Regions from separate parts of the Dethiobacter alkaliphilus AHT 1 genome, predicted to be linked through region 4. Evidence: riboswitches for the same ligand, from Rfam matches in the RefSeq annotation. Region 4 holds a riboswitch; each other region holds the start of a gene.
The links. A riboswitch is a leader RNA that binds a small molecule or an ion and turns the genes downstream of it on or off. The one in region 4 is predicted to bind cobalamin.
Positions count from the first base shown of each region.

Region 1: it holds a riboswitch for cobalamin, as region 4 does, so the genes downstream of both, DEALDRAFT_RS14220 (hypothetical protein) here and thiC (phosphomethylpyrimidine synthase ThiC) in region 4, are expected to answer to the same signal.
Region 2: it holds a riboswitch for cobalamin, as region 4 does, so the genes downstream of both, cobT (nicotinate-nucleotide--dimethylbenzimidazole phosphoribosyltransferase) here and thiC (phosphomethylpyrimidine synthase ThiC) in region 4, are expected to answer to the same signal.
Region 3: it holds a riboswitch for cobalamin, as region 4 does, so the genes downstream of both, DEALDRAFT_RS00410 (DUF4198 domain-containing protein) here and thiC (phosphomethylpyrimidine synthase ThiC) in region 4, are expected to answer to the same signal.

Region 1 covers NZ_ACJM01000021.1:15,422-23,090, forward strand. Annotated here, with positions in the region: gene DEALDRAFT_RS14210 (hypothetical protein) at 1-369, shown strand, start outside; gene DEALDRAFT_RS14215 (DUF6612 family protein) at 434-1,363, opposite strand; gene DEALDRAFT_RS14220 (hypothetical protein) at 1,646-2,440, opposite strand; cobalamin riboswitch at 2,649-2,828, opposite strand; gene DEALDRAFT_RS14225 (IS30 family transposase) at 3,018-4,061, shown strand; cobalamin riboswitch at 4,183-4,365, shown strand; gene DEALDRAFT_RS14230 (ABC transporter substrate-binding protein) at 4,480-5,466, shown strand; gene DEALDRAFT_RS14235 (FecCD family ABC transporter permease) at 5,498-6,583, shown strand; gene DEALDRAFT_RS14240 (ABC transporter ATP-binding protein) at 6,593-7,669, shown strand, end outside.
Region 2 covers NZ_ACJM01000002.1:194,779-202,447, reverse strand. Annotated here, with positions in the region: gene addA (helicase-exonuclease AddAB subunit AddA) at 1-3,278, shown strand, start outside; gene DEALDRAFT_RS15795 (universal stress protein) at 3,398-3,853, shown strand; cobalamin riboswitch at 4,260-4,437, shown strand; gene cobT (nicotinate-nucleotide--dimethylbenzimidazole phosphoribosyltransferase) at 4,515-5,573, shown strand; gene DEALDRAFT_RS03105 (DUF1294 domain-containing protein) at 5,809-6,072, shown strand; gene DEALDRAFT_RS03100 (rhomboid family intramembrane serine protease) at 6,088-6,756, shown strand; gene DEALDRAFT_RS03095 (O-acetyl-ADP-ribose deacetylase) at 6,772-7,305, shown strand; gene DEALDRAFT_RS03090 (DUF456 domain-containing protein) at 7,515-7,669, opposite strand, start outside.
Region 3 covers NZ_ACJM01000001.1:73,231-80,899, reverse strand. Annotated here, with positions in the region: gene nifJ (pyruvate:ferredoxin (flavodoxin) oxidoreductase) at 1-1,374, opposite strand, end outside; gene DEALDRAFT_RS00420 (RNA polymerase sigma factor) at 1,568-1,747, shown strand; gene DEALDRAFT_RS00415 (RNA-guided endonuclease TnpB family protein) at 1,799-2,923, opposite strand; gene DEALDRAFT_RS00410 (DUF4198 domain-containing protein) at 3,491-4,348, opposite strand; cobalamin riboswitch at 4,486-4,668, opposite strand; gene DEALDRAFT_RS00400 (DUF4198 domain-containing protein) at 4,930-5,793, opposite strand; gene pssA (CDP-diacylglycerol--serine O-phosphatidyltransferase) at 6,012-6,524, opposite strand; gene DEALDRAFT_RS00390 (lysylphosphatidylglycerol synthase transmembrane domain-containing protein) at 6,587-7,558, opposite strand; gene DEALDRAFT_RS00385 (SAM-dependent methyltransferase) at 7,564-7,669, opposite strand, start outside.
Region 4 covers NZ_ACJM01000027.1:3,144-10,812, reverse strand. Annotated here, with positions in the region: gene DEALDRAFT_RS15270 (ADP-ribosylglycohydrolase family protein) at 1-374, opposite strand, end outside; gene DEALDRAFT_RS15265 (class I SAM-dependent methyltransferase) at 554-1,600, opposite strand; gene bzaB (B12 lower ligand biosynthesis ThiC-like protein BzaB) at 1,616-2,896, opposite strand; gene thiC (phosphomethylpyrimidine synthase ThiC) at 2,913-4,211, opposite strand; cobalamin riboswitch at 4,303-4,474, opposite strand; gene DEALDRAFT_RS15250 (CPBP family intramembrane glutamic endopeptidase) at 4,531-5,274, opposite strand; gene DEALDRAFT_RS15245 (GNAT family N-acetyltransferase) at 5,316-5,939, opposite strand; gene DEALDRAFT_RS15240 (nucleoid-associated protein) at 6,175-7,182, opposite strand; gene DEALDRAFT_RS15235 (ribbon-helix-helix protein, CopG family) at 7,270-7,518, opposite strand; gene DEALDRAFT_RS15230 (hypothetical protein) at 7,584-7,669, opposite strand, start outside.

The DNA of each region.
Region 1 (7,669 bases), on a different contig from region 4:
TCCTATGACGAATTTATTGAAGTGTTACAGGCCAGGGGATATGAAATTACTGAAATAGATGAGGAGAAAGAGGAAATTACTAAATCCACGTTCTTTTCTGAATACCCCAAATCTATACAAATCAATTCCGAGGAACACTGGGTACAGGTATACGAGTTTTCAGACAGAGAAACCGCAAAAGCCGAAGCTGAAACCATTTCAGAAGATGGGTTAAGAATTGGCAATGTTTTAATCGATTGGTCAACGAAAATATATTTTTATCAGAAAAACAAACTTATCGTCTACCATGGCATTAGTGACCAAAAACTGTTAGCCGATTTTGAAAGCATTCTGGGCAAACCCATTCGGCAAACCCCTGAGATAAATTGATTTCCTTCCCACTAAAGAAAAAGGCCTGCGAATTTGTAAAAGAATCCGCAGGCCTTTTGTTGTATTATTGTAATTCCAACTCCATAAATTCAAACAGTTCAACCAAAGGCACCGCGTTGTCTTTAACTTTATCCGGAACCGTAATACTATCAAAGGTATTAAAATCCTTAAAAGCCATTAATGCTGTTTGTGTAGTTTTTATTGTCTCACCCTCTATGTTAATCACAATACTGAAAGACATTTCTGCTTTTGTTGTGTAATACGATTCCATATCAATCCAGATTTTGTACCTGATATCAGCAAAGGTAGCCATATCAAATAATTCCTCAAACGCAGCTTCTATATCAAACTCAGCTAAACTATCGGCCAGTTCATCTTTTATATATTCGTCTATTATTCTCTGCATTACCTCACCTTCTGCATCCTCTAGCGTAATAAGGTAATACTTGTTGTCCACAGTTTTTAAAGAAGCTGCAGCTGCCCCGTCATCTCCCAGCATAGTCAAGAGCTGCATGGGATCAGTATCATCCATACTAAACTCCATTAGGTCTTCCAATTCTAACCCATAATCACCTAAATCCTGACTCATCCAAATGCCTGACATGGAGTCATAAATATACATTTGATTCTCCACCATATACATCTGCATTTCAAGATCCCCAAACTCAGCAGCCTCGGGGAAATTGACAAGGAAAGGCATGTGCATAGATAATGTCATTTCCATTGCCACAGGATCCATTACTGCACGCCCTGTCCCCCTGGTCTGAATCTCAAGTTTATCAGGCATATCAGGTTCCTGAACCGATTCCGGCATCTCCATTACCTGAAACATCTCGATATCAAACTCATAAGAGTTAACCTCACTCATTGCCTCTATAGATTTTGCATATATTTCTGCAGCCTTCAGAGCCTCTTCTGTGCCAGAGCACCCTGCTATTAACCCCATTAATAATACCAATACGATAGGCAGCCCTAAGCGACTTTTTCCCAACATAAATACCCCTCCCTATTTCTTTGACGAAATATCATATTTACTGTCATCATTGTAATTCTTTTCCATCGATAAAGAAATAGGCTTAAAGTCCTGTTTTTAGTACCCTGGGGGTCAGGTTTAATATTATTAATCATTTGCACTGTAAGCTTCATCTACTTCTTGTTGTTTTTGGGATTTTACATACCTGCTGGCCGCAGTTCAACTATGATCGTGCTCTTCTTATATGCCCTTGGCAGTACAACTGGCACACCACAGGTCCGAGGGTCAACTTACGTAAATTTATTATAAAGTTCTGGCGTTTTCTATGGCCATTTTAATCTGAGGGAGCAGTTCTCTGCTCAGCTTGGTGTCATATGCAAAAACTAACCCATCTGCGTGGGCAGCCACCGCCTGCACAGCAGCAAGCAAATCTTTTTCTTTAGGGCCCTTCATGTAGATCTCTACATAAAGCGGTTTAGTTAATCTTCTACGAAACGCATTGGCCAGAACTTCCATCCAATATGGAGATTTGTAGGTCATGTCATAAAGGGGAACAAGAAAAAAGTCGGCATATTGCTCCAGGCTCTTAAGGTCCAGGCCAAACCGCTCAGGGTGTACAGGATCTGGATAAAGTGATAGTGATAAAGGCATTGTATCCGGCAGTATGGATTTTACTTCTCCGATAAAATCAGTTACAGTTTTACAGCGCCATATCTCCCAGGTAAGGCCGGACTCCTGCCAGAGTTTCTGGCAGCGGGAACAGCTACAGTAGCTGGGGCCCGGAAGCCCGATGCAGTCAAGGTGAATACCTGCTACTTCCTGCTTCGATAGGTTTAAAATGTATTCTTTTAACTCCTGTCTGTAACTTTCAGCACTAGGGCAGATGCATTGCCACAGTCTCTGTTCGCCTTCTCCTGAACCTACAGCACAAAGCTCCGTTTCTTTTTTTCCCAGTTCATTGTTGCCGAAGCAGCTTACAATATTATGTACTCCAGGAGCAGGCTCCTTGCTTATACCGCTTACAGGCTTGACCTGATAGAAAGTCCTGTCAAAATCATCAATTTTCTTCGCATGATTATTCAGTACACCTAAATCCATGTCCTAAACCTCCCTTTTTAGATTGAAAATACAAGCTCCACCGAGATATTTACTTCTTGTCTCATACCTCTAACCTGGGTAGAGGCACCGCAAAAAAAATAAAGTCCAGCCTTCGGTAAAATGAAAGCTGGATAATTCCAACAGAAAATAAAAATGCCACAGCAAGCGGCGTGGCAATGCCCACTCACCTTCACCTTTCACCCGAAGGAGGTAAATACTCACCTAGGCAGGTCTCCTGGCTTACATGTCATCATCTGCCCCAACCTTCCCAACCTGAAACCAGTCAGTGGTATAATAGGGGCAAACTCTCTGCTTACAGTGGCGGGACCGCGCCGGATTCTCACCGACTTCCCTTTTAAGTCAATACACCTATGTGCACAGTATGCAGTTGTTTTATACTGTAAATAAGCTAACATTTTTTTGCCAGGTTGTCAATCTGCTTCCAGAATCATGCGATTTTTGCTTCATTGTAAAATGAGATGCACCAGTGGTAACATTGCAAAATAAAAATGCGCCACAGCCCAATACCGTGTATGATTGATGTACGACCAACAATCAAAATACGGAGGTTTGGACTATGGCACACTCACAGCATACCACAATCCCACGGGAATTCAAACACTTGACATTGGATCAAAGAGGCATGATCGCTGCTTACCACGAATCAGGGCTCTCTACTAGGCAGATTGGAGCGAAGATAGGCTGTGACCACACAACAGTGTCCAGGGAGCTAAAGCGTGGCACAGTGCTACAGAGAAACAGTAATCTTACAGAGCGTTATGAGTACTTTCCTGATGCAGGGCAAAGGGTGTATCGTGAAAACCGCTCACACTGTGGTGCCAGATTCAAATTAGCTGATGTCAGTGCTTTTATGGATCACGCCCAAAGGATGATGCGCGATAAAGAGTGGTCACCTGACGCCATTGTGGGCGAATACAAGATAAACCCGAAGACCGCTGGCTTACCCTGTATCTGCACAAAGACCCTCTACAGCTACATAGATAAGGGCTTCATGGATACCAGAAACATTGACCTATTGCTAAAGGTCGGCCGCAAGGTTCGGAAGAAACGCAGCCGAATAAATAAGCGCAATCTTGGCGAATCGATAGAGAACAGGCCCCCAGAAGTCGCCACCAGAGAAACCTTTAGCCACTGGGAGATCGACACTGTGATCGGCAAGCAGTCAGAGGGCCAATCGCTTCTGACACTCCTTGAGCGAAAGAGCCGGGTCTTTCTTATACGACGACTCGAAGAGCACACTGTAGAATGTGTAAACGAGGCTCTAGTGGCTCTACAGAGAGATTACGGGGATGATTTCGCCCAGGTATTCCAGACGATTACAGCAGATAACGGCAGTGAGTTCTCTGGTCTGTCAGACCAGCTCAGTAGCCTCGGTAGTAAAGCGTACTTTTGCCATCCGTACAGCTCCTGGGAAAAGGGTGCCAATGAAAAGCACAACAGCTTAATACGAAGGTTCCTTCCCAAAGGAACGTCATTTGCGGATCTCACACCCGAGTCCGTCGCCCGTATACAGAATTGGTGTAACAATCTTCCTCGGAAGATTCTTGGGTATCTTACACCATTACAAGCTTTCCACGCCGAAAGACTTGCTGCTGCTTGACTTCTCACCGGCACGGTGGGGTGGTGCATTCGCTATTGCAATTGAGGTCATGCGATTTTTTATATTCTTCGAAAATTGTACATTGTTTTTTTATGGGATTTATGATAGTATTTCATAAACTTAATAAAAGCTATAGACAGGTGCTCGTTACGAGAGTAAAAGGGAACCGGGTGCAAATCCCGGACGGTCGCGCCACTGTAACCGGCGAGATTTTCCATAGAACCACTGAAGCTTCAGCTTTGGGAAGGTATGGCAAATCGTTTGAGTCGGAAGTCAGGAAACCTGCCTGTTTATGCAAAAGAACATCTTTCGCGCCAAAGGATGGGTTGCTTTCTTTAATGTCTGCTTGTAATTACCCTCCAAATAAAGGAGGGTAATTTTTTTTCGGCGCAAAATAAATTAACCGGAGGTTGTAGTTATGCAGAAAGTGTCAAGAGTGTTTTTTATTTTAGCGCTGGGATTATTGTTGGTTTTTGCAGCCGGTTGCGGTAATGCAAATGATGCTAATGAGCCTAATGGACCCAACGGTGCCAACGGCTCTAATGGTATTGATGATGCCAATGGTTCTGAAAGTCAATCATTTGCGGAATTGACTGACCAAATGGGGCGGAATGTTGTCATTGAAGAAAAGCCGGAAAGGATAGTATCACTGTCTCCCAGTAACACGGAAATGGCTTTTTCTATAGGCTTAGGCAGCAGAATAGTCGGTGTAACTGATTTTTGCGACTATCCGGCAGAAGCATTAGACGTAGATAAGATTGGCGGCTTTTCTGATCCCAATATGGAAATAGTTTACAGCTTAACACCTGATTTGGTTTTAGCAGGTAATGCTCATGAAGAACAGGTAAATAAACTGGAAGAGTTGGGTATTCCCGTACTTGTTCTTGCACCCGAATCGATCGAAGAAGTATTTGCGGCCATGAATTTAATCGCGGAAGCTACAGGAGCAAGCGAGGCTGACAAGGTTATCACTGAAATCACAGACAGATTAGCACTCTTAGACGAAAAAATTAGCACATTATCATCAGAAGACCGAGTACAGGTTTATTACGAAGTTTATTCAGATCCCTTGATGACAGCCGGAGGGACAACTTTAATCAGCGAAGTTATTTCCATTGCCGGTGGGGACAACATTTTCACAGATGTAGCTGAAATGTATCCACAGATTAGTGAAGAGACAATTATCGAAAGAGATCCAAGTGTTATTGTCATCCCCAACTACCATGGATTTGAAGGCTTTGATATGGAAGTCATTCTAGACAGACCTCTGTGGAACGAGATCAATGCTGTAAAAAACGAGAGAGTATTTAATATTAATGCCGATGCTATTTCCCGTCCCGGCCCTCGTTTAATAGAAGCAGCAGAGACTTTAGCACCTATCTTTCATCCGGAACTATTTGATTAAAATTGGGTCGAAACCTGGAGGGTTGTAAGAGATGATACTACACCGAGAGCAGTATGAGCAGAAAAAAATAAGAGTCAAAAGCAGTACCCTATTAATTTTATTAACCCTGTTATTAATTGTGATGTCCTTCATAGCAATAGTGGCAGGAGCTGCTTCGATCCCTCTTAGTTCAGCAGTTAGCATACTGCTCTCACCCTCCCAAATCTATTATGCCGTCGTTAAAGGAGACGTTGCAGATATTCAACACGGAATTCTTCTGCTAATGCGACTGCCCCGGGTTATTCAGGCAGCTATTGTCGGTGCTTCTCTTGCTGTGGCAGGAGCAGTACTGCAGGGGCTTTTTCGCAATCCTATGGCAGACCCCTATGTTCTGGGGGTTTCTTCCGGTGCTGCACTGGGAGCAGTAATAGCAATGTTAACAGGCGGCAGTTTGTTATTAGCCGGTTTCACAGCCGTTCCTCTATTTGCGTTTATTGGCGGTATTTCAACCATTGCACTGGTTTATTACATGTCCCGTGTAGGTAAAGCAGTCCCGGTGATGACTCTACTTTTGGCTGGAATAGCTGTAAGTGCCTTTCTTTCTGCCTTTGTTTCTTTGCTTACCTATTTTGCAGGGGAGAGATTGCACCAGGTAATTTTTTGGATGATGGGCGGCTTTGGTGGCGCCACCTGGTCCAGGGTATTTACCATGCTTCCTTATATTTTGGTAGGTTTCACCTGTATCTACTACTATGCCAGAGAATTAAATGTGTTCTTGTTAGGTGAAGAAACTGCTCGCCATTTGGGAGTAGATACTGAGAAAGTAAAAAAAATACTGCTTGCCTCCTCTTCTTTGCTTGTGGCAGCAGCAGTATCCACCAGTGGTATCATTGGCTTTGTCGGATTAGTTGTTCCACACTTCATTCGCATAATTGTGGGACCTGATCATCGCATCTTACTTCCTGCATCAGCTCTGCTTGGGGCTAATTTACTCATTGCTACAGACACTTTGGCGCGGACCATAATTGCTCCCGCAGAACTCCCGGTAGGGATTATTACGGCTATGGTCGGTGCTCCAATGTTCATTTATCTTCTTAAAAAAAGGAAAAAGCTTCGCTATTTCAATAGCAGTAGCTAGGAGGTATAAATGAGTTTACAACTAAAGATACATGAACTAACCATGGAGTATGATGCTCACCCTATTCTGGATGGAGTTAATTTTAGTATTCAGGGCGGAGAAATGATTGCCCTTTTAGGTCCCAACGGAGCAGGAAAATCTACACTGATGCGCTGTATCAGCAAAGCTCTGGAACCAAGCAGCGGAACAGTGTTATTTAACGACCGTGAAATACGCAGTTTATCATCTGGAGAAATAGCACGCCAACTTGCCGTAGTTCCACAGGATACAGGAGTAGATTTTGATTTTACTGTGGAAGAAGTAGTGCAAATGGGCAGATTTCCTTACCAGAAAGGTTGGCGCAATGCTGAAAATAGTGATGATTCTCTTGTTCACTCTGCCATGGAAACTACAGGAATTTTAAAGTTGCGGCATCGCTCCGCTGCAACCTTAAGCGGTGGAGAGAGACAAAGGATGGTTTTCGCCCGGGCTCTGTGCCAGGAGCCTGAGCTGCTTCTTTTAGATGAACCGACAGCAAACCTGGACATAGGCTACCAATGGGAATTATTACATATAGCGTTAAAACTCAATAGAGAAAAAGGAGTCACCATCATTGCTGCCATTCATGATCTAAATTTGGCTACTTTGTTCTTTAGTCAGTTTATTTTATTATCCGCTGGCAAAGTGTTATCCATTGGCAGCAGTGAAGAAGTACTTACCGAAACGAATATTTCAAAATCATATGGTGTTCCGGCCACTATTTTTCGTCACCCTCTGCATGGCCGTCTGCAAGTTAGCATTGGTAAAGAAAACATATCCCCCCGGCAGCAAAGTGAAAGATACCCCCAAAAGAGGATACATGTGGTTGGCGGCGGTAGTGAAGCATTGCCAATATTAGAAGCTCTTTTGGCAGCTGGATATTCTGTATCAGTTGGTCCTGTCAGCAGAGAAGATAGCGGCTATCACTTTGCCCGCTTTTATGATCTTCCAGTCATGGAAAACCCACCATTTTCACCGATTAATGAAGAAATGTATCAAAAGCATCTACAGCTTATGCATGAAGCAGAATGTGTAATTTTGCCACCAATCTCTTTTGGTGAAGGCAAT
Region 2 (7,669 bases), on a different contig from region 4:
TCTTGGACCAGCTGCTGGAAGACGCTTTTCAATCTGGTGATGCTGCTTTTCATGAACTGGCGCACCGCTATGGCGGAAAAACCGCAGATGAAGGGCTGGGCCGTTTGATACTGCGGCTGTATCGCTACACATGGAGTAACCCCTGGCCGCGGCAGTGGTTGGCGGAGGCTGCGACAGCTTTTAATGTGCCGGAGGGCGTGGAGACCGAAGAAGGCCTGGAAAAATGGCTGCCGCCGCTAAAGGAGCATCTTGGCCTTAGCCTGGCTCATGCCAAGTCCTCGCTTCAGCGGGCAGGCAAGCTGTGCAACCGCCCCGGTGGTCCGCTGGCCTATGAGAATCGCCTCCTTGAAGATTTGGAGCAGGTAGAAAACCTGGAAAGTCTGGTGGCCGGTTCCTGGGATGCGCTGCGTGAGGCGTGGCAAGGCTTGGATTTCAAGCGGCTGCCGGCGGTAAAAGACTGCGATGAAGAATTAAAGGAACAGGTGCAGGCGCTGCGCAAAAAGGCCAAAGAAGCGCTGAGTAAAATAGGCAAGACTTTTTTTGAGCGCTCTGCGGCGGACTACCTGAGGGAAATCGGGGAGCTTGCTCCGCTCATTGAAGTGTTGACCTCTCTGGTGGCCCGCTTTGCCGGGGAATATGGACAGGCAAAGAAAATGTACGGATTATTGGATTTTAATGATTTGGAACATCACTGCCTGCAAATCTTAATGGCGGAAGATGCTCCCCCCGGTGAGATTATCCCTTCAGAGGCGGCGCGGGAGGTGCGTGCCCGCTATGAGCATGTGTTGGTAGACGAATATCAGGACATAAACCCGGTACAGGACGCCATCCTTACTCTGGTATCCCGTCAGGGAGAAACTACCCCCAACCTGTTTATGGTGGGAGATGTAAAGCAGAGCATTTACCGGTTTCGGCTGGGGGACCCGGGTCTTTTTCTGGAGCGGTACAGGCGCTACCCTGCAGAAAAAGGAAAAAAGGAGCGTAAGCTGCTGCTTAGCAAAAACTTCCGCTGTCGGCACGGTGTTGTCACAGCGGTAAACTATCTGTTTCGCCAGTTAATGACCACACAGGCGGCAGAATTGGAATATGACCGGGAGGCGGAATTGGTATGCGGGGCACATTATCCAGAGCCCTCCCAGGAGTGCAAAATTTCCGGCCTGGTGGATGTGCATCTGTTGGAAAGAGAACAAGACGGGGACCATGACCGGCAGGGTGACGATGAAGGAGAAGATCTGGATGCGTTGGAGCGGGAAGCTACGGTAATAGCCGGGCAGATTCTGGTGCTTCTTAATGGCCCGGACGGAGCAAGGTATGTTTTTGACAAGGAGGAAAAAGCATATCGCCCGGTCACTTACCGGGACATTGTAATTTTGCTGCGTGCTACATCCAACAGCGCCAACCGCCTGGTGGAGATTTTGGCCCGTCATGGAATTCCTGCCTATGCCGACTTATCCAGCGGGTATTTTGCCGCCACTGAAGTGGAAACCATGCTATCGCTTTTGCAGGTGGTGGACAACCCGCGGCAGGATATACCACTGGCTGCTGTACTGCGCTCTCCTTTAGTGGGGCTCACCGTGGAAGATTTGGCTGCGGTGCGGCAGGCCGGGGAGAGAAACGATGATTTCTTTGACGCGGTGCTGGCCGCATCCCAGCAGCAATTTCCGGGCCTGTCGGAAAAACTCACCGATTTTCTGACCACCCTGGAGCGGTGGCGCACTTTGGCACGGCGGGAAACGCTGGCCACATTTATTACTGCTGTTTATCGGGAAAGCGGCTACAGTGACTATGTGGCGGGATTGCCGGACGGAGCTCAAAGGCAGGCCAATCTCCGCGCCCTTTTTTCCAGGGCCAGGCAGTTTGACCGTTTTGCCCGGCAGGGTTTGTTCCGTTTTCTCTCCTTTATCGAGCAGCTGCGCCGCTCCGGTGAAGACCTGGGTACTGCCCGGGCGCTGGGGGAAAAGGAAAACGTGGTCCGCATTATGAGTATTCATAAATCAAAAGGCCTGGAATTTCCGGTGGTGATTCTCGGTGATTTGGGCAAAACCTTCAACTTCCAGGATCAGCGCTCCGAAATGCTGGTACATCGCCGGCTGGGGTTGGGCCCGTTAATTGTGGAGCCGGAAAAGAAGCTCCGTTACCCCTCATTGCCATATCTGGCCCTAAAAATAATGGGTGAAGCAGAAACCAGGGCTGAAGAAATGCGTGTTCTCTATGTGGCACTGACCCGGGCGCGGGAACAGCTGATTTTGGTTGGCTCAGCCCGGGGACTGGACAAGCATCTGGAGTCCTGGCGCCAACTATTGGCACACTGCGGTGAACAATTACCTGCGTCCGAACTTACCCGGGCGCGGACTTATTTGGACTGGCTGGGAAGGGCGCTGATCCGCCACGGCGATGTGGAGGGCAGGACAGAAACTTATACCTGGCAGGCCGGTGAAGAATCACGGTTCCGCCTGACTGTCTGGGACAGGGAAAGTTTAAGCGAAATTGCAGTTAAACGGGAAGGGGAAGAAGAATATACTAAACGGGATGCTATTTTATCCCTGCGGCGCGTAAAGGTGGACACGGCAGATGATTTGCGGGAGGAAATCCGCACCCGTCTGGCTTATAAGTATCCCTATGCCCGTTTGGATTTGCCGGCCAAACTTTCCGTCAGTGAACTAAAGCGAAGATTTAGTGAACTGGAGGAGGAGGAAGGTGAGAAAAAGGCATTTACTCCCACCAGTTGGTCCCGCCCTGCCTTTATACAGCAAAAAGCCGGACTTAGTCCGGCAGAACGGGGCATCCTGTATCATCAGGTGCTGCAGCATCTGGACCTGTCCCTGTCTCTGGATGAAAGGGGGATTGAGGGCCAAATCCATTACCTGCAAAAGGCCGGAGTGTTGGCGGAGGAAGCAACTGATTATCTGGATCCGGGCCTGATTGCAGCGTTCTTCACCAGCGAAGCAGGGCGGGTGGTGCAGAAGTACCGCAGTGAGGTATACCGGGAATGGCCCTTCACCCTGTCATTGCCGGCAGCGGAGATTGCCACAGGCAACGGGGACGAATCGCTGATTATACAGGGAATAATTGATTTGTTGGTCCGTACACCCCAGGGTTTTGTGGTGATTGATTATAAAACGGACCGCCTTCCCGGCGGAGGCCTTAATGAACTGGCAAAGCGCTACGAGGAGCAGCTGCGCTACTATGCCAGGGCTGTGGAAACAATTCTGTCCGTCCCTGTTTGCGGGGCCTATCTGTATGCTTTTGCGGCCGGGGAGTCTGTGCGTGTTTTTTAGCTACTAGATTTCTTACGGATATATTAAGTTCTTTTTGGTCTTTTACAGGTGAGAGGATTTAAGCGTAATTAGGCGAATTTAAAAGGTTAACCAAAATTTATACAGATGAGGTGAGGAACATGTTCAATAAAATCGTTGTGGCTACCGATGGCTCAGAGCGTTCCCTGCGCACCGCAAAAGTGGCCGGCAACCTGGCCTGCAAGCATCCCGGTTGTGCAGTTTATGTGCTGCACGTATTCCATGAACTGCCTACTTTTGTAACCTCCATGCTGGAAAACGCCAACATTCATTATGGCAGCCAAATGAAGGAAAACGCCAAAGAAGTGTTTAACAAGACCATTGAAGCCATGGAAATTAATATCGATGAAGTGGAAGTACACACTATTTTGGAATATGGAAAGCCGGCGAAAAAAATCATTAAGTTGGCCAAAGAAGTGGAGGCAGACCTGATTGTCATTGGTAACTCCAATATTTCCGAAGCCGAAGAGTTCCTCACCGGTTCCGGCATCAGCCATAAAGTCCTTCATAAAGCTCCCTGCCATGTTTTAATAGTGCAAAGTGATGACAAGAAATAATTATCTTTGAATGCAACGAACCGGTCTGCTGGCAGACCGGTTCGGCTTATTTTTTTAGTTTGTATTATTATTTTTGCTGCGGTCTCCGGACAACCTGTCTCGCCCCGAGATTTTGCGTTAAGCCCGCCGGCTTTGGGCGGTGGTCCGACCGGAAGCAAGGTTCATTGCTGCAATTGTAGTGCATCTATTGCAACATTGGTTAGATTTATTTGTCATGCCACCACCTCCAGTCCCGATTCTTTATTCTTGTCTTGCTTCAATTAAAGTATAGCATACCATTATTTGTAAATCAACAGCTTCAGCAGAGATTATTTCAATAAGGCTTACTTTGATTATAGTCCTACTCTATGAAGAGCATTATTAATGAATTGACAAATAGACAGAATCGTCTTATAATGGGTGAAAATCCAATAGTAGCCATGGGGTGCCGCATTTGCGGAGAATAGGGAATCGGGTGAGAATCCCGAACGGACCCGCCACTGTAACCGGGGAGAAACCGCCAAATCCACTGTCCCAACAGGATGGGAAGGAGGCGGGGACAGAGAGCCGGAAGTCAGGAGACCTGCCACATGCGCTTAATGAACAGGATGATGGTAAAGTCCTCGAGCATGTTTTTTTGCTTGAGGACTTTTTTATTTGTAAAGAAAAAGGAGGACATAGCATGGAAAAACTACAACAAACTTTGGAGAGGATTGCACCCTTTGATTCAGAGGTGCAAAAGCAGTGTCAGGAGCACATCGACAACCTGACAAAGCCGCCAGGAAGCTTGGGCGTTTTGGAACACATTGCCGCAAAAATTGCCGGCATCACCGGCGAAGTTAAGCCTGTGCTGCCCAAAAAAACCTGTGTTCTCATGGCCGGTGACCACGGTGTGGTTGCCGAAGGTGTATCGGCGTTCCCTCAGGAAGTTACTCCCCAGATGGTCTTAAATTTTCTCTCCGGCGGTGCGGCCATGAATGTACTGGCCCGTCATGCCGGCGCCGAGCTAGTAGTGGTGGATGTGGGGGTAGCCGCTGACTTGCCCGATCATCCCGTGCTGCGGAAAATGAAGGTAGCCTACGGTACCGCCAATATGGCCAAGGGTCCCGCCATGACCCGCCAGCAGGCTATTGCTGCCATTGAGGCTGGTATTACAGTGGCTGAAGGCGCTATTACCGGCGGTACAGGCCTGTTTGGTACGGGAGAAATGGGAATTGGCAATACCACCGCAAGTACCGCCATCACAGCCTTTTATTGCGGCGGTAATGTTAAGGCCGCATGTGGCCGCGGTACAGGGGTTGACGACGAGCGGCTTCGCCATAAAATCAGGGTTATTGAAACAGCGCTGGAAGTTAACCGTCCGGAACCCGATGATGCCATTGATGTGCTGGCCAAACTGGGTGGATTGGAAATAGCCGGAATGGCCGGGGTTATGCTGGCTGCTGCTGCCAACCGCGTACCGGTGCTGGTGGATGGATTTATCTCCAGTGCAGCGGCGCTGATTGCGGCAAAACTTAATCCTGATGTCACTGATTATATGCTGGCCTCTCATTTGTCGGAGGAGCCGGGGCATGCCGCTGCGCTGCAGCTATTAGGCCTGAAACCTTTTTTGCAGATGAATATGCGCCTGGGAGAAGGCACAGGCACAGCTCTTGCCATACCTATGGTGGAGGCAGCCATAAAAATTGTCCACGAAATGGCCAGCTTTGCCGATGCCGGTGTTTCCAAAGGAGAGGAATAAACAACTAACTGTTAAAGCATGATAGACTTGTCGCTATCATGCTTTTTTCTTGCACCGGAAATAGATTATCATGCTTTGCAGTTAGCAAAGCTGCAGCGGAAACCGGCACTGAAAAGCACGCGCTTAGGAAATCGAATAGGCGTACTTTTCTTGCAGAAATCTTAAGAGCCGCAGAATGGGCAGGATATAAACAGGAAATCGCGAAAGAATTAAGCAGGAAAGGCGGTAGCAGATTTTGGAATCAATAGAAATCTTTATTATTATATTAAACGTGGTGACCTTGGTACTGATGGGCTTTGATAAGCATGCTTCCCGGAATAAATTATGGCGGATTCCAGAAAAACTATTACTGTTACTTGCCATAGCCGGGGGTAGTGCCGGGGTCTGGTTTGGCATGAAGTTGTTTCGCCACAAAACCAGGCACCCTCGGTTTATGTACGGCATACCGTTTATTATAGCGCTGCAGGTGGCTTTGTTGCTGTTTTTTTCGCTTCGTTAGAATAGGAGGCTCTTTATGATTCCTTTAAGGGATTCACCGGAGACAAGACGGTTCCCATACGTAAATATTGTTTTGATTGTGATAAATATCGGTGTGTTTTTCTGGCAGTTGTCCATGCCGGAAAGTGAGCTGGTACCTTTTGTTTTTGCCCACGGTCTGATTCCGGAGCGTTTGATGGAGACCATAAATCAGGGCGATTTGGCCGCAGCGGCGGGGCCGCTGTTTTCCTATCAGTTTATGCACGGAGGTTGGCTCCACATTATCAGTAATATGCTCTATCTGTGGGTGTTTGGCGATAATATCGAGGACCGGGTCGGTCATGTCAAGTATCTGGTCTTTTACCTGTTAATGGGTATTCTGGCCGGACTGGCTCAGGTGGCCCTGGATCCGGCAAGCCAGGTACCAATTATCGGTGCCAGTGGTTCGGTGGCCGGGGTATTGGGTGCCTATCTGGTAAGCTGTCCCAAGGCACGGGTTTTGGCGCTTGTCCCTATCTTTATCATCCTTACTCCGGTAGAGCTGCCGGCGGTGCTGTTTTTGGGATTCTGGTTTTTCCTGCAGCTGTTGCAGGGTATTGCCAGCATCGGCGTGGATGTATCCATCGCCTGGTGGGCGCATATCGGGGGCTTTGTGGCAGGTATGGTTTTAATTAATCTGTTTGGCAAAAAGATTAAGTGTGAATAGAGAGGAGAGTGGGGCATGGAAAAAAAGGAAGTCAACAAATCGGTAATTGAGCTGGCACAGGGGGACATCACCCAGGAAGAAACAGCTGCCATTGTAAATGCGGCTAATAAAGAATTAAGTCCCGGAGCCGGTGTATCAGGGGCAATCCATAAAGCTGCCGGAGAACAGCTTTGGGAGGATACTAAAAAGCTGGGTGGCTGTGAAACCGGGGAGGCAAAAATCACCTGGGGGTATAATCTGCGTGCCCGCTATGTGATTCACACCGTGGGGCCTGTTTATTCCGGCAGCCCGGAGGATGCCAAACTGCTGCGATCCTGCTATATGGAGTCTCTCAAACTGGCCTCCGGTCATGATGCGCAGTCCGTTTCTTTTCCCGCTATCTCCACCGGTGTGTTCGGATACCCCATTGACGAAGCGGCCAAAGTTTCCTTACAGGCAGTCCGTGACTACCTGCGGGAACACCCGGAAATACAGAAAGTACGGTTTGTGCTCTTTGGAGATAACGATTATGCAGCTTACCAGGCTGCACTGAAAAACTTACCGGTATAAAGAAGACCAAAAAAGACTCAGGTTGCTCCTGAGTCTTTTTTAATTCTGCCTGCCCTGGCAGAGAGTCACTCCTGTCATGAGACAAATTAACCTGTCCCCTTTGTCTCAAAATCGTGCCACACCCCCAAAAACGTGGACAGATAAACCTGTCCCTCTGTCCAAAAAAAATAGGAGAAAAGTGGGACAGTTGACCTGTCCCACTGTCCCATTTAGATGGCGCGGAAGAAGGTGATGATCATGATGATGAGGATGGCCAGCTTGAGGACGGTTCCGCCCAACAGGCCTACCAGGGTGCCGAAACCGGCACGGATTGCCTGCTGCAGCTGTTTGCCGGCAATTGTCTCGGCAAGTACTGCGCCCATAA
Region 3 (7,669 bases), on a different contig from region 4:
GGACTTCTTGCTGTCGTAAGAGAAGTAGGCTTGTGCATAGAGATCCGTATTATCACCGATGATTTTGATGGCTGTTTTATTTGCGCCCACCGTACCGTCTGAACCCAGGCCCCAGATTTTGCAGCTGACGGTGCCCTCAGGGGTGGTATCGACGATATCGGTTTCCGGCAGGGATGTATGGGTAACGTCATCTATAATCCCCATGGTAAAGCGGTCTTTGGGGTTTTTTTCTTTTAAGTTGGCAAAGACGGAGATTATCTGCGACGGACGGGTATCTTTGGAGGAAAGGCCGTACCTGCCCCCCACCACAACCGGTGCCGTATTGGAATCTTTAAATGCTTTAATTACATCCAGATATAGCGGTTCTCCCGCAGAACCGGGCTCTTTTGTCCTGTCCAGCACTGCCACCGCTTTAACGCTTTTGGGCACTTCCTGTAAGAAATGCTTTTCCGAAAACGGCCGATAGAGATGGACTTTAACGGCACCCACCTTTTCACCTTTATCCAGCAGATAGTCTATGGTCTCATAGATCGTATCGCACACAGAACCCATGGCAACTATCAGGTACTCTGCATCTTCTGCGCCGTAATAGTCAAACAGTTTGTAGCGGCGCCCGGTGATTTGGGCGATTTTGTCCATGTAGTCCAGCACAATCTCAGGAATGGCATTATAGAACGGATTGGCACTTTCCCGTTGCTGGAAATAGATATCGGGATTCTGTGTTGTGCCTCTGACCACCGGATGCTCGGGGTTTAGAGCCCGGTTTCTGAACTCATCAATGGCTTTTTGGTCCACCAGGGTTCTTAGGTCATCATGGTCAATAACATTAATTTTTTGGATTTCATGGGACGTTCTGAATCCATCAAAGAAATGCAGGAAGGGGACTCTGGCTTTAATGGCACACAGATGGGCCAAACAGGCCATATCCATCACTTCCTGCACATTGGAGGAGGCAAGTAGTGCCACTCCTGTCTGACGACAGGCCATCACATCCTGATGATCCCCGAAGATGGACAGGGCATGGGCGGCAATGGAGCGGGCAGACACATGAAGCACCCCGGGCAGAAGCTCCCCGGCCATCTTATACAGGCTGGGAATCATCAAAAGCAAGCCCTGGGACGCTGTATAAGTTGAAGTCAGGGCGCCGGACTGCAGAGAACCGCGCATGGCGCCGGCCGCTCCTGCTTCCGATTGCATTTCTATAACCTTTACCGGCTGGCCGAAAATATTTTTCATGCCGTGTGCGGACCACTCATCAACGCCTTCTGCCATGGGTGTTGATGGTGTAATGGGATAAATGGCAGCTACCTCCGTCAGTGCATAGGAAGCATAGGCTGCTGCCTGGTTTCCATCCATGGTCTTTGTTTTTCCCATTTAAATTCTCCTTCACTGTTTGTTTACTAGCTTTATTATTACAATGATGTGTGAGAAGAATGTATGAAGAATTCCTTTACCTGACATTGTTGATGAGAAAACTATTAAACCTACCGGCAAGCTTCGACATTTCGCTGGAAGTTTTTATGCTATACTACAGGAAAATTATTTTTAACAGGAGGACCATGAGGAGATGAGTAATTATGAAAGAATGCTTTTTGAGCAGAACTACAACCACGTAAAAAAACTCATGGTTATATATTGCTGCAATACACAGCAGGCCGAGGATTTTACCCAGGAGGCCTTTTACCGCGCTTGTGACGTACTCCCACCACCTGTAAGAGGTGGGGGCTTCTTGGGACGTATCAGCTAGTGCTGATATAATTACCAAGCTATCCCCGTTCGCCCAACGGTTCTTATCACACTAGGCAATACCAAGTATTCTGCATCCTTCAAGCTTTATATTGATGGCGGCGTTTACGTCTCGATCTAAGGTGGTTCCACATCGTTGGCATGTCCATGTCCGTTCACTTAGAGATAGCTGGTTATTTTTTTCTCCGCAACAATGGCAAAGCTTACTTGAGGGGTACCATTTATCTATGGTTATCAGTTGTTTACCCTGCTCTGCCAGCTTATATTGCAGAAATCGTTTCAGCATGCCAAACCCGTTATCGTTTGTTGATTTTGCCAGGTTTAATCCCTGAGCCATGTATTGTAAGTTCAGATCTTCAATTACAACTGCGTCATAATTGTTTGCAATTTTTCTGGATACGTTATGCAGGAAGTCTTTGCGCTGGTTTACTACTTTTTCATGAAGTTTGGCTACAATTTGTCTTTGCTTTTCTCTGTTTTTGCTGCCCTTTTTTCTTCTTGATAATTTACTCTGTTCTTTTTTTAATCTGGCTTCTGCCAGACGATAGAATTTTGGATATTCCGGACTGCTTGCTTGGCTATCGACAAACAGTGACCCAGAAGAATAGTCCAAACCTATCGTTGATTCTATTGTAGGGGCAACTGGCTTAATTGCCGCTTCCCACTCAACTAAGATAGAGATTTCATACTTTCCTGTTGCCTTTTGACTAATAGTTGCCGATTTTATTACTGCATTTTTTGGTAACTGCCGGTGGAGTTTGATATGGACATTTTTTAGTTTTGGCAGTCGTATCGTTTTACTGTCAATCAATCGAATTGTTCCCTTTTGATTGTTTGTTGTGTATGATTTTTTGCTTTTGTGTTTGCTTTTGAAGTTTGGAAATCCTATTGAGGGGTCTCGATAAAAGTTTCTATAGGCTGCATTTAGATTGAGTTGAGCGTTAGCCAGTGCCAGACTGTCTACTTCTTTCAGCCAGGGATATCTCTTTTTATAATCTGCAGGCAGGGCATATTTCTGTTGTTTTAGAGCTTCTTTATTATCTCTGTACTGCTCATAGACGGCCATACGGTTTGCAAGCATCTGGTTGTAGATAAAACGTACACAACCAAATGTTTTTTGCAGTAATATATCTTGCTCTTTATTAGGATAGAGGCGATACTTGAAAGCTTTTATCATCGCTTTTCTCCTCGACTTACAATATAATTTTGAATTATTTTCACAGGTGCTCATCAACTTCTTAGTATCTTGCGAACATTTGTTTGCGCCTAAATTATACCAAACGAATGTTCGGATGGCAAGTATTTATTGAGAGGTAAAAGCAAGCAATTCATATCCCGCCTTCGCTCTCACTAAAGTGAGCAAGGTGGCTTAGAGGCGGGAGACTTCTTGCCCTAAGAATGTCAAATCCCGCCTCCACCGGGCCCGGGTTAAACTACGGACTCTACTGGATGCAGAAAAAAATGGTTTGAACATAATTTAGCACATACATAGCTTTAATAACTGCTTAAAATACCTTATAAGAAAGGCACGCTTATTCAGTTCCCTCAGCGCGTGCTTTTCAATACTGGTTACCTTAGCAGCTTCGCTAACTGCGAAGCGTTATTATTTCCTACCAGCTTTATATTGCATTTTTGATGAGCTTTAGGTTTTCAGGGTAGTAGTATGAAAACAGGCTGACTCCATGTGGGTCAGCCTTGTTTTATCAGCACAGATTATTGAGTTCTTATTAAGTCACACCTTTATTTATGCTTTGCGCCGGGCTGAAAAAAGCAGCCAGGCACCGCCACCCAAAACAACAATCAGCGCAATAATAATATAGACATTTATGGTGTCTGAAGCGGTATTCACAGGCATGGCACCGGCCTCCAGTACATCCAGGTAAAGCGCGGAATTGTAACGGGTGCGGTCATATTCTTCCCCCTGGTACTCTCCCTGGCGGGTGGTGTCCATAAGTGTTGTTTTAATCATCCAGCGACCGCTTTCAATTGGGGTAAACGACCAGCTGCCGTCTTCATCCGTTGTCACTTCCATTGCCACCTCTGTGGGGCTGACCAATAAAACGGTTTGTCCGGCTATGGGTTCGCCGTCGTAATGCAATTGCGCGGCAAATTCCTCGTTAACCTGAAGTAGCGGAAGCCGTGCACCGACCATTTCCACCGGTAACATGGTTTGGGAAAGTTCTCCTTGGTATTGCTCTCCTACAAAAAGTGGCGTTTTGGCATCATAGAAGCGAAGCTGAAGTCCGTCGTCGGGCGTACGGTCCAACACCCCACGCGGTATATTTGCCACAACCCAATGTAGCCCTTCCTGCAGCGGCGTAAATGTGGCCGTGTATCGGTCTGTTTCCCGTTTAAACTGCAGTTCTGTTTCATCTCCGTCTGGATCAATAACAAAAAGCTGCCCGTCAGCAAACCGCTGAAAAAAATCATGTTCATAATCATAATCATCGGGAAAATGACCTAATGTAAACTCGATTGTTGCTTCTTCACCGACAGCCCCGTCCTGGGAAACATTTAAAATAATTTCATGCGCAACTAGACTTCCGCTCAAAAGAAATACCATCAATATTGCCAACAAGCCACATCTTAACCACCTGCTCATGAAAAACACTCCTTGCTTGATTTAATATTGAACAACTCACCCTTTGCAATAATAAAAGCCCTAACCAACAGGTTAAGGCTAACTTATAGAGCAAAATACACGCCCCGAAGCAGTCACCTCCCTATGCTCGTAGGTTTTGCGGCTAAAGAAAATAAGCAGGTCTCCTGGCTTAGGTTCATCGTCTTTTTCCGCCTTCCCGGCTTAGAGCCAGTGGCATTATGGAAAAGACTTCCCTTTACAGTGGCGGCACCGCACCGGATTCTCACCGGTTTCCCTTTTTACCTGAAAAAGATCAGGCCACTCATTTTCATTATCCATTTTTAATTAACTTCCACTTACAGCGCTGTTGCACAATCTTAATTCTCCCTTTGACAGGAAATATCCTGCTGAAGCAGGGTTTTAACACAAATTTTGCTTTTGTGACATGGACGAGGGGACAGGTTTGTGTGTCCACACTTTAGTCAACATAAATTTAGAAGTAGGGTGTTTGTATCAGAACTACCAAGGAAACGTGGACAGTTGAACCTGTCCCTCTGTCCACGAAAAAGAAAAAGCTGGCCTTGCGGCTAGCTTTGCTTAAATTATGCGTTTGATTTTTTGCTGGCAAAGAACAGTGATACTGCTCCGCCCAACAAAACACCGACAATAAAGGCCAGAATCATGTTGGTGGTGGAGCCGTCGTTTGCTGCAGGTGCCTCTTGAGCAGCGGGAGCTGTGGCGGCCACTGCTTCTTCACCGGGGATTTCAACCACAAGTGTGGTTGTTCTACCGGTTTTTTCGTAATCAGTACCTTCCACTGTACTGCCCTCATCGGTTTCAAAACTGACTTTTACAAGCCATGTACCGGGTGTGGAAAGGTCAACGCTGAATGTACCGTCAGCTGCAGTTTCACTTTCTACGATAGCTTCGTCTGGGCCATATGCGGAAACTGTGGCGTCTGCCACCGGCTCGCCTTCCAGCAATGCCTGGCCACTGAAAGTGCCGGTTGTAATTGAGTTAATGTCTGCATCGGGAATGATTTCAAAAAACAAATCAGTAGGTTCGGTGGAAGTGGCGGGGCCATCTCCCACAACAAATACGGTTTTAGCCAGTTGGACGCTTAAACGGGTAATACCATCACCGGGGGTATAAGTGCCCGGTGCACGCACTGCCCAAAACACGTACTCCCCTTCTTCCTGGGGAACTACAAACGCCCTGCCCTGTACCCCTGCGGCTTCCAGTTCCAGTTCCTCAGTTTGACCGTTAGGGTATCTTACAAACAAAGAAAAAGTTTCCACATTGGCAGGATCATAAAAATCCCTGATATGTCCCCAGGAAACGTCCACACGCAGTTCATCGGCAACCGGCATATGTTCTACTTCAATCCACAGTTCATGGGCAGAAGCCATGGATCCTAACATTAAAACCATCAGACAAACAACTGTAATAAGTACTGCTTTTTTCATATCTTTTTACACTCCTTGTTTTATATATTATTACTGACCCCTGCTCTACTCTGTCTGCAAAGCACCCCTCCCACAGTCATATTACTAAAAACAAATTCGTAACACTCGAGAAACATAAAAAATGTGTTACCTTTTTATATATAGTAACACATTTACATTTCGACTTTATAGCATATATTCCTGCCTCTAAATAGAATTTTTTATAGTTATTTCACTGCCTATTTCCAACAAGGGACTTTAAACTTACTGACCATCAGATATGACATACTAATCATTATAAGGGGGAAGACAAGTAAAGGCAAGGCAAAAAAATGATGGATCAGAATTGTGCCGGCAAGTATGGATCCTGCAATGGTAATCGGTACGCCGGTAAAATATTTTCTGGGTTGAGAGACGTTAAACCGGGCCAGGCGAATTGCACCGCATAAAACAAAAGCCAGCGTTACGAGGATGTCAAAGAGACTTAGTTGGCTTAAAGACACAACATAGACCAACAAAGCGGGCGCCACCCCAAAAGAAACCAGATCGGCCAGGGAATCCAGCTCCTTGCCAAAAGCAGAGACTGCATTTAGCCTGCGGGCCAGTTTGCCGTCCATACCGTCTAAGATGGCACAAATCAGAATTAAAATAGCTGCTAAATTACAACGATATTGTATGGTATGAATTAAAGCCAGTGTTCCCAGAGCCAAGTTTGCTAATGTTACGATATTGGGGATCTTTTTCTTATTCATTAAACTCTCCCTTGATGACCATAATGCCGGCCTATGGTGTAGATGATGGTCCGCTTTGGGGCTTAACGATAATGCGGCACCAGACGCTGCGACAGGGTATAGATCCCCAGGTAGGCGGCGCTGAGGATAAACACAAACCAAAATGTCACAAACCGCAAAACAAGTGCCATGGTCAGTCCCTGAGCCAACGGGACACCAATTGGAGCCAACAGAAACAACATACTGCCCTCAAAAGAGCCAAGCCCTCCCGGTAGAAGCGGCACCATGGCTACCATATAGGCAAAGTAAGTAATAACTGCAATTTGGAGAAAACTCGCCTGCAGATGCAAGGCATGAGAAATGAGGTAGGCCTTACAGGCAAAAAAAGCCCACACAAGGACGGAGAGAAAAATGAAGCCCAACATCTTCCTGCGTTGTACAAGAGCCTGCTGCAAACAATGATGCAATGACTCGGCAAATGCAGTCAGCTTGTGCCTTGCTTTTTTAACTAAAGGCAAACAACATAACACGGCGATTAATCGCTGCGGGGCAAAAACCAAGCCCAGGACAAGTGCCAGAACCAAGAGCAGAAAAGCCAGGCTAATCAACAGAACTGTTCCCTGATGGCCGTGTACACCGTAAAGATTTAAATACCAAACCATACCTATGATATTAATTAGGACAAAAGTAAAGATACTGGCCGCTTTTTGTAAGCTTACCATTGCCACCGCCTGCCCGGAGGTTAGTCCCATTTGTGAGCGGAATAAATATGCTTTGGTTACCTCTCCACCGGTTTTTACAGCAGGGGTGACGCTTTCCACAAAAGCTCCGGCCATATTGACGTAAAGGATTTTTTGTAAGGGAATATTTTGCCCGATAGCCTCTCCTGCTTTTTTCCACTGGAGATTAATCAGGAAAATGGTAAGCAGTTGCAGAAGGCAGGCGTAGATAACAGTACTGCTTTTTACCATACTGAGGTGCATACCGATTTGGTCGATATCAGCAAACCAAAGCAGGCAGATAACGGCCAAGATACCAGCTAAAGGAAGCAACATGCGTTTCACAGTACCACCTCCGGTTTTGACCTGAGCACAAAAGTTGTGTCCACTGCTACCCGCCGCTGCTTAACGCGGTTAACCAACCAACGCCTGGCAAGCTGCCCCGCT
Region 4 (7,669 bases):
TCATGAAGGCCTTTAACCTCAATCAGCCACCCATCGTAAATCCAATCCAAGTCGTCTTTCTTAGGGTACCCTTGCGTATGTAACCAGCGCTGGTAGGCGAAATAAATAACCGAAGGGCCATGACAAATCCCTTTCAACCGGCCACGGGTCTCGGCCCGCAGTAAACCTTCTGCGGTAAACAAAGTCATTTGCGTATCATCGGTGATTTCTGCTTTTCCGCCGTTACCGGAAACAAGATCTGTAATACCTCCGGGCCCATACTGAGACAAAATCGCCTCCCGGCTCTTAAATTCAACGGGCCAGCCTAAAGCATCGCCAACAGCGCCACCCAGCAAACACCCTCTAAAATAATCAACACTTCTATTACCGCCCATGTCTACACCCCATTTGTCTTCAAGTGTCCTTTAACAATAACATAAATAAAGGACACATACTTGTCCCAAGATAAATTAATCCCCCCGTCAGACAAAAAAGGTTCATTCCCAGAATGTAACCCCAATTACTAAGGGGTGTTGCCGGAAATGAACCTCTTTTGCTATAGAGAAACCCTGCCCTAATAATTAAGCTTATGCAAGTACTCTTCACTTTTTGCTGCCACAATAATCCCGGTATCAGTGGCAAGTGGTATCAGCGGTGTGGTGCTAAGCTTTAAGGCTTTAAGCTCCTCCCGGACCCACCTACTGTCAAACACTTTTCCGTTATAGGTATGGATAAACATATTTAAATCAAAAAGAGCTGCTTTAGACGGAGAATGCTGCAGGAAAAAGTCATGGATCAGCACAAACCCGTCATGGTCTAAACACCGAACTGCTTCAGCCAGGATAGCAGAAACCTCTTTTTCCGCATAGACGTGGATAACATTTGACAGAATAACAAGCTTGAACTTTTCATCCACAGGCCAGGGCTCCAGTATATTAGCGTTGACACAGTTTATCCTGTTTGCCAGTCCGGCCTTCCGCAGCATTTCCAATGCATAATCCAGGACCCAGGAGATATCAAGGAGGGTAGCTTTAATATCTGGAAATTGTCTGAGAAAGCCTGCTGCAACAGCGCCGGAACCGGTCCCGACATCAAGGATTTGACCGGAAAAATGAGTGTCTGCAAAAATCGGGAGAATCTCCAAAACTTTAGTTTTGGCCACACAATCCATGGCTTTTATGTATCGGCCAATCCTTTTTACAACCTGTTCTTCTACCGCATCATCAGTTGGATAATCTATCCTCCCTCCAGCCTTCAAACAGTCTTGTAATCCCTGCCACCCCACCGCCAATGCTTTGCGCCACAGGATAGAATCACCCTGATAGTGCTCCTTATCTGCCACCAGATATGTGGCGGAGATAGGTGTATTGCAGTATTCATGGCCATTTTCGGTGACCAGGCCCAACACAGAGAGAGCCTGCAGAAAACGGGCAAGGCCTCCTGTATCAAGCTGAAGCCTGCGGCTTAACTCATCAATACTCATCCCTTTTTCCTCCAGAAGAGAAAAAATATCCATCTCCACGGCGGCAAAGAGTGCTTCTGAATACCAGTAGCCGGTAGCCAGGTCTTCCAGATACTGCGCTCCGTTTTTTTCAGTGTCGCACTGCGTAAAATGCCTCATTACAGTCAACTCCACTTATCCGATGCCAAAATATTTAGCCGCCACATCACTGGCACATTCTTCTCCACAGGCTGCACAATGACCACCTGCGCCTTTTTGGGAGAAGGCCGCCCTGGATTTTTCCGGATCAATAGAGAGCTCAATTTGGCGGTCAGTATCTAAAGCAACTCTGGCCCGGGCCATTTGCAGATCCCTTTCCCAGGCCTGTTTATTGCCCTTCGCTAAATCAGCGACGTGAGCTGCAATTTGTGCCGCAATGGCTCCATCTCTTACATCCTGCTCGGTAGGCAAACCCAGATGTTCCGCCGGAGTTACATAGCAGAGAAAATCTGCACCGGTTGCACCGGCCAGAGCGCCGCCGATGGCTGCAGTGATGTGGTCGTAGCCCGGCGCCACATCAGTGGCCAGATTGCCGAGAATAAAGTACGGTGCACCGTGGCAGACCCGCTTCTGCAATAACATGGTGGCCTCGATATGGTTCATGGGAACATGGCCGGGCCCTTCCACCATCACCTGTATTCCCGCCTCCTGTGCCCGGGCAACCAATTCTCCCGCCACAATCAGCCCCTCAAGCTGGGCACCGTCCAGGGAGTCGGCTGTGGAGCCGGGCCGAATGGCATCACCCATACTTAAAGTCACATCATATTTTTTCAGAATCTCCAGCAGACGGTCAAACTGTTCATAGAGCGGATTCTCCAGTTCATTATGCAGCATCCAGCCTGTAAGGAAAGCACCGCCGCGGCTCACCACATCGGTTACACGGCCTGAAGTCTGTAACCTCTTGATAACATCGAAATTAAGGGCGGTATGAATAGCCATGAAATCAACACCGTCGGCGGCATGTTTTTCTATGGACGCAAACATGTCATCTGCTGTCATATCAACGATACTGCCGCGGCTCTCTATGGCCTCCACCGCCGCCTGATAAACCGGCACACTACCCACCGCAATATTTGCTTTACTCAGGATCAGACGCCGCATGCCGTCTATATCCCCTCCGGTGCTTAAATCCATCAGGGCATCACAGCCTACCTCCTCTACATTGGCAAGCTTTCTTTCTTCCATTTCCCAATCTATGCGGTCACTGGATGTGCCAATTAACGCATTAACCTTGATCCTTAGCCCCTGCCCGATTCCCGTATAATTAAAGTCTTTTCGCAAAATATTTCTGGGTATCACAATGGTGCCTTCCGCCAAACCTTTTTGAATCACAGTAACATCTACATTTTCCCGGGAAGCCACCCATTCCATTTCCGGCGTAATCTTACCTGCACGTGCCGCCAGTACCAAAGTCATATCTATCATCCTCTCTTTAGCAAACTTGTTTAGATACACCCAAATAACCGGACACCACATCCATGGCACAATATTTACCGCACATAGCACAACCCTTAGTGGTTTCCTCACTTCTGGTTCTTCTCATATACTCCGCTTTTTTAGGGTCAATGGCCAACTCAATCTGCTTTTGCCAGTCCAACTGTTTTCTGGCTTTGGACAGTTCCAAATCCCACTCTGCTGCACCGGGGAGGCCTTTGGCCAAATCGGCAGAGTGCGCAGCAATCCGGGATGCCACAACACCTTCCCGTACCTGCTCCAGGTCAGGCAAACCCAGATGCTCCGAAGCGGTGACGTAACACAAAAATTCCGCGCCGGCCCAGGCACTGATAGCCCCGCCTATGGCCGCACTGATATGATCATATCCTGCCGCCACATCTGTCACCACCGGCCCAAACACAAAGTAAGGAGCGCCTTTACACAAACTCTTTTGCAGCATAACGGTGGTCTTTAACTGGTTTAGCGGCACATGCCCCGGCCCTTTTACCATGATCTGTACGCCGGCCTCGCGGGCCCTGCGTACCAGCTCTCCCAGAACCACCATCTCCTGAACCTGAGCAGCATCAAGGGAATCTGCCAAACATCCCGGACGCATCCCATCAGCCAGGCTAACGGTCACATCATATTTCCTGGCAATTTCCAAAACCCGGTCATACTGCTCATACAGCGGGTTTTCCTGTTCATTGTGAATCATCCAGCCAATCAAATGGGAAGCACCGTAACTCACCAAAGGATCAATACGGCCTTCCTGCTTGGCCCGCTTGACAATATCCATTGTGGTACCACTATGTAAAGCCAGAAAATCCACACCGTCGGCTGCCTGCCGCTCGATTACCTCAAACAAGTCATCAACTTTCATTTTAAGAGATGAACCATACCTGGCCCCGGCCTCCGCCACAGCCTGGTAAAGTGGCAATGTGCCCACAGGTGTTGGCGTGACAGCTAAAGTTTCTTTACGCATGGCATCAATATCACCGCTCACACTAAGGTCCATAATGGAATGAGTACCCGCTTCCACCGCTGCCTGAATCTTGGCAACCTCTCCCTGAATACTTCCCTCTTTACCGTACACACCGATGCTGGCACTTACCTTTGTGGTCAGTCCCGTTCCTATCCCCACCGGATCAATGTTTTTACGCTTAACATTGCGTGGAATAACAATTGTCCCGGCAGCCACCCCTTCAGCTACAAAATCCAATGCCACATTTTCTTTTTTTGCCACCTGCTCCATCTCCGGAGTAATTTCCCCGCTTCTTGCCTTGCTTAGCTGTGTCACCACAATTCCTCCTTTTGATAAAAAATAAAAGCCCACGCATCTAAGGCGTGGACTTTTCCATCATCCATTCGCTGTCACCTATCCTCGAGGTGACACAAAACTATCACAGGCAGGTCTCCTGACTTAAGGTCACTGCTAAATACCGCCTTCCCCCAGATGAAGTGGCTTTGGTATCAGCTACCTATTTACAGTGGCGGGTCCGTCCGGGATTCTCACCCGGTTCCCTATTCTCCCTTGCGGGCACCTGTAATATTTATTGAATTTTCTACGCATATTCTACCTAAATTTACCTGGCTTGTCAATCAACTATTTTTTACCTCTACAGCAGAACATTATAGACAAACAGATTCATCCCCAGAATATAGCCTGAGTGGCAAAGAATTGCTCCCAGAATTGAACCGCTTTTAACTCTGGCCCAGATAAACAGATAAGAAACAATAAACATAAAAGCAAACCATATGAAAAGCGGCACAAACCCGGTGAGAAAACTCTGCGCAGTAAAGAAAATATTATGATGAGGAAGATGTATGGCAGCAAAAAGAAAACTGGACCAAAAACCCGCCATTTTATAACTGGACAGCTTTTCACCTAATACCTCATGAATAATACCCCGAAAATAGAATTCCTCTCCGATAGGGCTAAAGAGCATAGACAAAAAAGTAACCACCGCAAACACCACCGGCTCAAACACAGCATCCTGCCCTGCCATATACTCATATGCAACGGTCATCCCCCAATTTTCAGGTCCGGTCCCATATAGCACAAAACCCAGGAAATATATAGCCCCAGCCACAACTGCACCAATAACAAAAGATATCAACACCCACAGCCAGCTTTCAGGCTTTTTAATCCCTATCTTCTTTCTGCCACCGGCGGAAAGGAAAACAAATGGCATAATCCACATTATCAGAAAACCAATTGTTACGAAATTAATGCCGTAAAAAGCAAGTCCCAGATAACGTATTAGCCCCAGCACAATAAAAGTAACCACCACAAACCCAAATCCGGAAATAAAAACCCTCTGCCAAAGAGGCCTTAATAACTCTTCCCTCACTTCAATCATTTCCCTTCAACATATTGTTTTCACAAGATCCCTCTCTCTTGTTACAGCTTATCATCATTAGGCTCACGTGCCATTTCCCACATTGGCACATCGAGTTTTTTGAAATTAATTTTCTGCAGCACCCTTAAGCCATGTTTTTCATAAAAGGCTATGTTTTCTTCCTTTTCCGTTTCCAGATACAGATGAAGCTCCTTCTTATCGCAGTCCCCTTTTATTTCCTCCATAAGCTTACTGCCAAGGCCCCTACCCTGTGTGTTGCCCCTGACACCGATAATCATCAGATACTGGTAGGACTTATTTTTCATCAGCTTTTTGCGATCAGGCCCCAGCTGGTTGCTTACGATGGCAAGATTCCTTAAAGTTTCCTTCCCCATTTTTGCCCCGTATGGTAGAGCCCCACTGAGTAACAGGCGCCACATTGACAAATTTGCATACTTTCCCGGAAACCACACTGCTACCCCTTCAATCTCCTGAGAGGTTGCACATGCCTTACCGTACTTCATTCCATACAGCAAGGGAATTGTAAAAAAGTTTGTTAACGACCTCTCTCTGTTTGGGTCATCCCTAAAAACCTCTGCCCAAAGCGGGTCATCTTTGAAAGCATCTTTTAGGCATTCCACTGCTCTGGGGATATCATCTTTTGTTAACCGATAAAGTGTGGACATAACTTCCCTCCTCCACATATTTGCAGAATCATCTTTAGTATATTCTTGTGTTTAATTGTAGATTAACTGACTAAAACAAAACTAAACATATTCTAAACATCAAGCACTCTGCTATCTGCCAAAAAAATACAACCCCTGCTAACAAAGGGATTGTATCATTTAGGCCGTTTTTAACTTCCTGATTGGATTCAGGCCGTTAGCGCTCTTTTTCTCTCCCTCCGCTGGAGCCAAAGGGTTATTTCTTGTTTTCGATGCTCACATTCTTAATCAATATAGAAATTGTGCCGTCGGGGTTATTGATAAAATCAATCATGTCTTTATCGCTGTAACAATGAGAGGGAAAGTTGATTTCGATTCCGGTATTAGTCTTTATCTTATTACGCCCTAACCTTTTTAACGTACTGCTTTCCTCTGAAATGTGGACCACATCTTCTTTTAGCCCTGCCTTCTGTACCTCTTCAAGATATTCTTTTTGTAAACCAGGCTCTTTAAAAACTGCATTAGCTACCTGCGAGATCTGTACAGCATTAGACTCTTCGGCACTCTCACTTACTGCAGTTTGAAACTCCACCACTTTATCAAAATCATCATCACTATACTTTTTACAAACTTTGCGAACGCTTTTAGTTAAGATGGCGACCTTTTCCTTGGTGGACAAGTCATTTGCACATTTTAAGAATCGCGTGGAAAGATAAAACTCTTTTTCACCATCAATTTCATAGCTTTTTTCAAGGATCTTAATATCTAAATTGTGCAGGTTTACAAAAATGCACTCATCCACCTTTTGTGTTTCACTGGGCAAAGTGGTCTTTTGCTTAATCAGTTTGTTATGAGTACTGTCCCCTGAATTCTCGATATAGTGGATATATGTTTCTTTATAGTTAAACTTCAATATTGCCAGATGCTCTTCCTGATTAATCTTTACCAGCGTAAAAATCAGATCACTGGGAGGCAGACTGAACTTTTTTACCAGGTTAAACAGAACCTTGGCAAGCTCTGCACTTACGGAAACAAAACTGTCATCACTGATACTTTCCACCAACAGTTTAGTTTCATAATCATCATCTGAGAATCTGCCCGCTCTAATACTATCAGAGGCAAATGACTTCCTGAGATGATTCTCTAAAAAGTCCCACACCTCTCCTTCCTTATCCAGTTCCACATTTGATAAAAAAGGAAAATCGAAATTCGGATCAATAATATGTAGTATAGCTTTATTTATTGCAATAGAAGTCTCATTCATTGTATCGCTCCTCTTGGTGTTAAATACTAGTACCGGCAAGGCATAAAAATATTGTGCACATTTTTTTGCGGAATAATGGGTCCGGCATCAATCAGGTTTGTTAGCATGGATTATCTCTCTCACCTTTTTCTTATACTCGGTCGATAGCGAAGCAGAACCACTACCGCATTTACCAAACAAATCCTCCCCTAATAAGTACGGTTGCTCCCGCAGTTCTTGATTTTCCAAAAATACTTGCAAAGCTTTCCTGATAATATCTGATTTCGTCATCTGCTCTTTTACAGCAAACTCCTCCAACTTTTTCTCCAACTCCTGAGGCAAGCGGATACTTATCACTGAAACCACCTCCGTAATACAAGTTGTATTACGCATATTCTAATATGTCAAGTCACGTACAGCCTCTATCTGCTAAACTCCCTGCCACACCTCTTACAGATTCGTTCCGGGTCATTATCTGAAACACAACATCCGCCCAAATAAACCTCTC